Regions from separate parts of the Inquilinus sp. CA228 genome, predicted to be linked through region 2. Evidence: predicted binding sites of a transcription regulator. Region 2 holds the regulator's gene; each other region holds the start of a gene.
The links. The regulator PhoB, encoded in region 2, activates phosphate uptake and scavenging genes when phosphate is short. The targets are predictions, from matches to a motif close to TNTCATAAAACTGTCA.
Positions count from the first base shown of each region.

Region 1: a site for PhoB is predicted at 1,273-1,288, ahead of ACTOWL_RS10755 (PhoX family protein). Genes of this name have one in related genera too.
Region 3: a site for PhoB is predicted at 1,309-1,324, ahead of ACTOWL_RS19330 (RNA degradosome polyphosphate kinase). Genes of this name have one in related genera too.

Region 1 is NZ_JBQJIK010000017.1:92,374-94,636, forward strand. Features, by position in the region: gene ACTOWL_RS10750 (hypothetical protein) at 1-1,228, shown strand, start outside; gene ACTOWL_RS10755 (PhoX family protein) at 1,370-2,263, shown strand, end outside.
Region 2 is NZ_JBQJIK010000088.1:27,980-30,242, forward strand. Features, by position in the region: gene pstB (phosphate ABC transporter ATP-binding protein PstB) at 1-315, shown strand, start outside; gene phoU (phosphate signaling complex protein PhoU) at 362-1,093, shown strand; gene phoB (phosphate regulon transcriptional regulator PhoB) at 1,090-1,797, shown strand; gene ACTOWL_RS32060 (class I SAM-dependent methyltransferase) at 1,857-2,263, shown strand, end outside.
Region 3 is NZ_JBQJIK010000037.1:41,001-43,263, reverse strand. Features, by position in the region: gene ACTOWL_RS19330 (RNA degradosome polyphosphate kinase) at 1-1,277, opposite strand, end outside; gene ppk2 (polyphosphate kinase 2) at 1,474-2,263, opposite strand, start outside.

The DNA of each region.
Region 1 (2,263 bases), on a different contig from region 2:
GGCCAAGGCCGAGCTCGCCCGGCTGGCCCTGCCGGCGCCGCCGGCCAATGGCGATTTCACCCTGCTGTTCCAGGCGCTGGCAGCGGCCGAGACGGTGACGGCCCAACCGATCGACCGCGCCGCCCTGCCGCCGGGCTGGCTGGCCGCCGGCGCCGGCAATTTCTACGCCCGCAGCGGCTTCGGCCCCGGCGCCGCCTGGATGGTCAGCCAGTGCCGCGGCCTGATCAGCGCGCATCAGCAGCTCAACGCCGGCAACATCGTGCTGTCGCGCGGCGCCGATGCGCTGGTGGTCGACCCGTCGCCCTACGGGTCGCAATCGACCCTGACCGGCAACGCGCCGACCATGAGCCAGCCCCATTTCGCCGCCGACTACCGGCCGAGCCAGGGCAGCTGGGGCGAGGAGAACCCGCCCGACCTGCTGCCGCTATCGCTGTCGACCCGCTTCCTGTTCGCCCGGTCGGCGGTGTCCTCCGGCGTCTCGGCGACGCAATGCACCTATACCGGCCAGTTCCGCTTCCAGGGCAATGCGTCCGAGATCGTGTGGGGGACGCGGCGCGACCTGGTGCTGCTGCCCGGCGCGACCGGCGCCTCGGTGGTGGTGCGCGACCTGGTCCGCACCAACCCGGCGTGGAACCAGACGCCGAATCCGCTGCTGCTGCGCTTCCGCTCGCCCGGGACCTTCGTCCAGGGCCCCGGCGGCGACCGGGCGCGCGTGGTGGTCGGCGGGTCGGCGCTGCTGGTGCGGCGGCTGTCCGGCGCCGCCACGACCGCGGCGGGCGCCGTGCCGGTGGATGATTTCTGCGACGAGCAGGGAACCTGCATCGACGGCCGCTTCCCGGCGGGCGAATGGGCGGTGACGGTGCCCGGGCCGGACCCGGGCGCGATCCACCTGCTCGACGCCGATGCCGGCAGCAGCATCGCGCCGACGGCCTCCGCCATCCGCACCGGCTCGGTCATCCTGACCTCGGTGTTGCGCGAGGGCCGGCAATACTACGTCGCGTCCCACACCATGGTCAGTGGCGTGGTGACCGGCTACGACGCCCCGGCGGTCGCCAGCACCCATATCGTGCTCGACCCGCCCGTCGGCGCCCGGGTCAGCGTCACCGCGACGCTGAACTCGACAGCCCACACCTGCCGCTTCGCCCTGGCTACGGCCAGCGGCACCGCCGGGCTCGCCAGCCAGCCGCTGATCATGCGGGTCGGCCCGACCTGCGCCGTCCAGGAATAGGCCGGAGCCGCCGCATCGCACCGCCTCGCCGACGTTCATCGAACCGTCATCAACCTGAAACAATTCGAACATTACGGATCGGTAAGGTCCGCCCCGGATTCTAAGCCCGCCGCCACGGCAGCCAGCCCAGAGGGGACCGAGATGGACCACGATTCCACCCTGTCGCGCGTTCAGCGCTACGAGCAGCAGGACGACCGCAGCAGCAACCTCTCCGACAATCCGACCATGGGCGACATCGTCAACGCCCGCTTCGGCCGGCGCGGCATGCTGCGCGGCGCCCTGGCCGTCTCGGCGATCAGCGCGGTGGCGGGCCCGGCCGCGTTCCTGTCCAGCCGCCCGGCGCAGGCGCAGGCCGCCGCGGCCTCGCGCTACGTCTTCGAGGAGCTCGAGGCCGGCGTCGACGCCAAGCATCATGTGGCCGAGGGCTACGACGCCGACATCCTGATCCGCTGGGGCGACCCGGTGGTCAAGGGCGCGCCGGCCTTCGACGTGCAGAAGCAGACCGCCGACGCGCAGGAGAAGCAGTTCGGCTACAACAACGACTACATCGGCTACGTGCCGCTGCCGCTGGGCTCCACTGCGAGCGACCACGGCCTGCTGGTGGTGAACCACGAATACACCGACGCCGCGATCATGTTCCCCGGCCTCGCCGACGCGAAGGGCGAGTTCGAGCTGTCGCAGGTGACCAAGGAGCAGGTCGACATCGAGATGGCCGCGCACGGCCAGTCGGTGATCGAGATCAAGCGTGGCGCCGACGGCAAATGGGCCGTGGTGCCCGACAGCACCTATGGCCGCCGCATTACCGCGCTGTCGACCGAGTTCCTGGTCACCGGCCCGGCCGCCGGCCACGACCGGCTGAAGACCAAGGCCGACCCGAGCGGCAGCAAGGTGATCGGCACCATCAACAACTGCGCCGGCGGCACCACCCCTTGGGGCACCACGTTGCATGCCGAGGAGAACTTCAACGGCTATTTCGGCGGCGAGCTGAAGGACGACCATCCGGAGGCCCGCAACTACAAGCGCTATGGGATGGGC
Region 2 (2,263 bases):
CTGTCCGGCGGCCAGCAGCAGCGCCTGTGCATCGCCCGCGCCATCGCCTGCAGCCCGGAGGTCATCCTGATGGACGAGCCCTGCTCGGCCCTGGACCCGATCGCGACCGCGCATATCGAGGAGCTGATCGACGAGCTGCGGCGCGAATACACCATAGCGATCGTCACCCACAACATGCAGCAGGCGGCCCGCGTCAGCCAGCGCACCGCCTTCTTCCATCTCGGCGACCTGGTCGAGGTCGGCGCCACCGAAGAGATCTTCACCAACCCGCGGGACGAGCGGACCCAGGGCTACATCACCGGCCGCTTCGGCTGACCTCGGCCCCGACCGACCCGCCCACCAACAACCGGAACCGCCGTTCATGTCCAGCGAGCACATCGTCAAATCCTTCGACCAGGAACTGGAGACGCTGCGCCGCACCATCGTGCAGATGGGTGGCCTGGCCGAAAGCCAGCTCGAGTTGGCGATCCAGGCCGTGGTCCGCCGCGACGCCGACCTCGCCGGCCGGGTGATGCGCAGCGACGAGCAGATGGACGCCTATGAGGCGTCCATCGACTCCGTGGCGATCCGGTCTCTGGCGCTGCGCCAGCCGATGGCGGTCGATCTGCGCGAGGTGGTCTCGGCGCTCCGCATCGCCTCGGACCTGGAGCGGATCGGCGACTACTCCGCCAACATCGCCAAGCGGTCCCTGGCCCTGGCCCAGGTGCCGATGGTCCGGCCGGTGATGGCGCTGCCGCGCATGGGCCGGATGGTGCAGCAGATCATCAAGGACGTGCTCGACGCCTACACCGAGCGCGACCTGGAGAAGGCGCTGTCGGCCTGGCGCCAGGATGAATCGGTCGACGACCTCTACACCAGCATGTTCCGCGAGACCCTCACCTACATGATGGAGGATCCGCGCAACATCACCCCCTGCACCCATCTCCTGTTCATCGCCAAGAACATCGAGCGGATCGGCGACCACGCCACCAACATCGCCGAGCTGATCCACTTCCTGCTCACAGGCAAGCCGGTGACGGATGTGCGGCCGAAGGGCGACGCCAGTTCCTTCACCGTCGTCACCCCCGAGGCCAAGCCGGAGGAGAACGCATGAGGGCCGGCATCCAGCCGCTGGTTCTGGTGGTCGAGGACGAAGTCGACCTCGTCACCCTCCTGACCTACAACCTCGAGCGCGAAGGCTTCCGCGTCCTCGCCGCCTATGACGGCGAAGAGGCGCTGCTGCTGGCCAGCGAGCAGCGGCCGGACCTGGTGCTGCTCGACTGGATGCTGCCGCATCTCTCCGGCATCGAGGTCTGCCGCCAGCTGCGCCGCGGCGCCAAGACCCGCGACATCCCGGTGATCATGCTGACCGCGCGGGGCGAGGAGGGGGACCGCGTCCGCGGCCTCGATTCCGGCGCCGACGACTACGTCGCCAAGCCGTTCTCGACGCCGGAGCTGATGGCCCGGATCAAGGCGGTGCTGCGCCGCACCTCGCCGTCCAGCGCCGGCGACATCCTCAGCTACGCCGATCTCAGCATGGATCTCGGCGGCCACCGCGTCCGCCGCGGCAACCGCGACGTCCATCTCGGCCCGACCGAGTTCCGCCTGCTGCGCCACTTCATGCAGCATCCCGGCCGGGTGTTCAGCCGCGAGCAGTTGCTCGACATCGTCTGGGGCCACGACGTCTATGTCGAGCCGCGCACCGTCGACGTCCATATCCGCCGCCTGCGCAAGGCGCTGAACGACGACAGCGAGATCGACCTGATCCGCACCGTTCGCTCCGCCGGCTACTCGCTGGACGTCCAGGCGCAGGCCTGAGCCCGGGAACTCTCTGCAAAGACAGACGGTTGTCCCGACGAACGGCACGGAGGTGTCGAATGAGCAAGGATTCCTGGCTGTATGTCCGGTTGTGGTTCCGCTCGCCGCTGAAGGTCGCGGCCTGGGCGCCGTCCGGCCCCGCCGTGGCCCGCGCCTTCGCCCGGCACATCGACCCCCGCTGCAGCGACCCGGTGCTCGAGCTCGGTGCCGGCACCGGCAGCCTCACCGAAGGGTTGCTGGCAACCGGGCTGCCGCCGCAGAAGCTGGTGGTGGTCGAGAAGATGCCCGAATTCTGCACCGTGCTGCGCCGGCGCTTCCCCGGCGTCACGGTGCTGGAGGGCGACGTGGCCGAGATCGGCCCGATGCTGGACGCGGCGGGGATCCGCCGGCTGTCGATGGTGGCGTCCAGCCTGCCGATAATCTGGTTCCCGCTCGATCTGCAGCGGCAGATCATCGACGCCGCCTT
Region 3 (2,263 bases), on a different contig from region 2:
AAGCGGGCCTTCAGCTCGACCATCGCGGTGACCGACTTGCCGGCCTCCGCCGCCTCGACCAGGGCCTGGACGATCGGCGAGTCCTTCGAGGTGCGGTACAGGGTCTGCTTGATCGCCACGACGTCGGGGTCGCGCGCCGCCTGGCGCAGGAACTGGACGACGATGTCGAAGCTCTCATAGGGGTGGTGGACGACGATGTCCTTGGCCCGGATCGCGGCGAAGCTGTCGCCACCGAAATCGCGCACCCGCTCCGGGAACCGGGCGTTGTAGGGCGAGAACAGCAGCTCCGGCCGTTCGTCGACGATCAGCTTCCTAGTGTCGCTGAGGCCGAGCAGCCGATCCTGGGCGTAGACATCCTCATCCTTCACCTTCAGCTTCTCGCAGACGAAGCGGCGCAGCGAGTCCGGCACGTCGGCGGAGACCGAGAGGCGGATGACGATGCCCTTGCGCCGGCGCTTTAGCGCGCTCTCGAAGGTCTTGACCAGATCCTCGGCTTCCTCGTCGATCTCCATCTCGCTGTCGCGGATCACCCGGAACACGCCGCTGGCGTGCAGCGTGTAGCCGGGGAAGAGGCGATCGAGGAACAGCTTGACCACGTCCTCGAGCAGCACGAAGCGGATCGGCGCCCCGGGCAGGCGGGTGAAGCGGTCGAGCTGCGGCGGCAGCGGCACGATCGCGTCCATCTCGTCCTGCGTCTCCTCCCCGGCATTGACCAGGGTCAGGGCCAGGCAGAGGCCGAGATTGGGGATGAAGGGGAAGGGATGGGCCGGGTCGATGGCGAGCGGCGTCAGCACCGGGAACATCTCGTTGAGGAACCGCTCCTCGAGCCAGGCCTTCTCCGGCTTGGTCAGCTCGTTCGGACCGGCCACGGCGATGCCGGCGGCCCGCAGCTCCTCGCTCAGGACGCGCCAGCAATGCTGCTGGTCGCGCATCAGCTCCTGCACCCGGGTGGCGATCTCGCCCAGTTGCTGCGCCGGGCTGAGCCCGTCCTGGCTCGGCGAGGCGACGCCGAGCGCAACCTGCGCCTTCAGCCCGGCGACGCGGACCATGTAGAACTCGTCCAGGTTGGAGGCCGAGATCGACAGGAAGCGCAGCCGCTCCAGCAGCGGGGAGCGGGTGTTGTAGGCCTCCTCCAGGACGCGCTGGTTGAAGGCCAGCCAGGACAGCTCGCGATTGATGAAACGGTCGGGCGAATCTGCCGGGATCGACGGCAGGACGGGTGCGCGGACAGCCTCCGGCGCCTCGGTGAGGACGGCCTCGGCGGTGCTCTGCAACATGCTCACGGGTCGTCTCCGAACCTTCATCGATCGCAACAAAACTGTAATATCAAGCCCTTGTCGGGCTCGATTTCACCGCACTATACACAAGCCCGAATGGGAAGCGCCATGTCGAGGCGATGAAATCGCCGCCCTGCGCCGGACGCGTGCGCGGAAGGGTCCCCAGGCGCGGGGTCGCCGCGCCCGGCTCCTTCCCTCAGTAGCGCTGGGGCACGTAGAGCTCGGCCGGCAGCGTGCGGCGCTCGTAGTTCGGGTCGAACACCCGTTCCGGCAGATTGATCTCCTCATGCGGCACCTCCTCGTAGGGGACCGCCGAGAGCAGGTGCGAGATGCAGTTCAGGCGCGCCCGCTTCTTGTCATTGCCTTCCACGATGTGCCAGGGCGCCTCGGGAATGCTGGTGCGCTCGAACATGGCCTCCTTGGCCTTGGTGTACTGCTCCCAGCGCACGCGGGACTGCAGGTCCATGGGCGAGAGCTTCCACTGCTTGATAGGGTCGTGGATGCGCATGAGGAAGCGCAGCTGCTGCTCCTCGTCGGTGATGGAGAACCAGTACTTGACGAGGATGATGCCGGAGCGCAGCAGCATGCGCTCGAACTCCGGCACGTCGCGGAAGAAGTCCTCCACCTGGCCTTCGCCGGCGAAGCCCATGACGCGCTCGACGCCGGCGCGGTTGTACCAGCTGCGGTCGAACAGCACGATCTCGCCGGCTGCCGGCAGATGCGGCACGTAGCGCTGGAAGTACCACTGGGTCTTCTCGCGGTCGGAGGGTGCGGGCAGCGCCACCACCCGGCAGGTGCGCGGATTCACGCGCTGGGTGATGCGCTTGATGGCGCCGCCCTTGCCGGCGCTGTCGCGGCCCTCGAACAGGACCACCATCTTGAGGCCCTTGTAGTGGACCCAGTCCTGCAGCTTCACGAGCTCGCTCTGAAGCCGCAGCAGCTCGTTGAAATAGATGTGGCGGTCGATGGAGTTCTTCCGGCGCGTC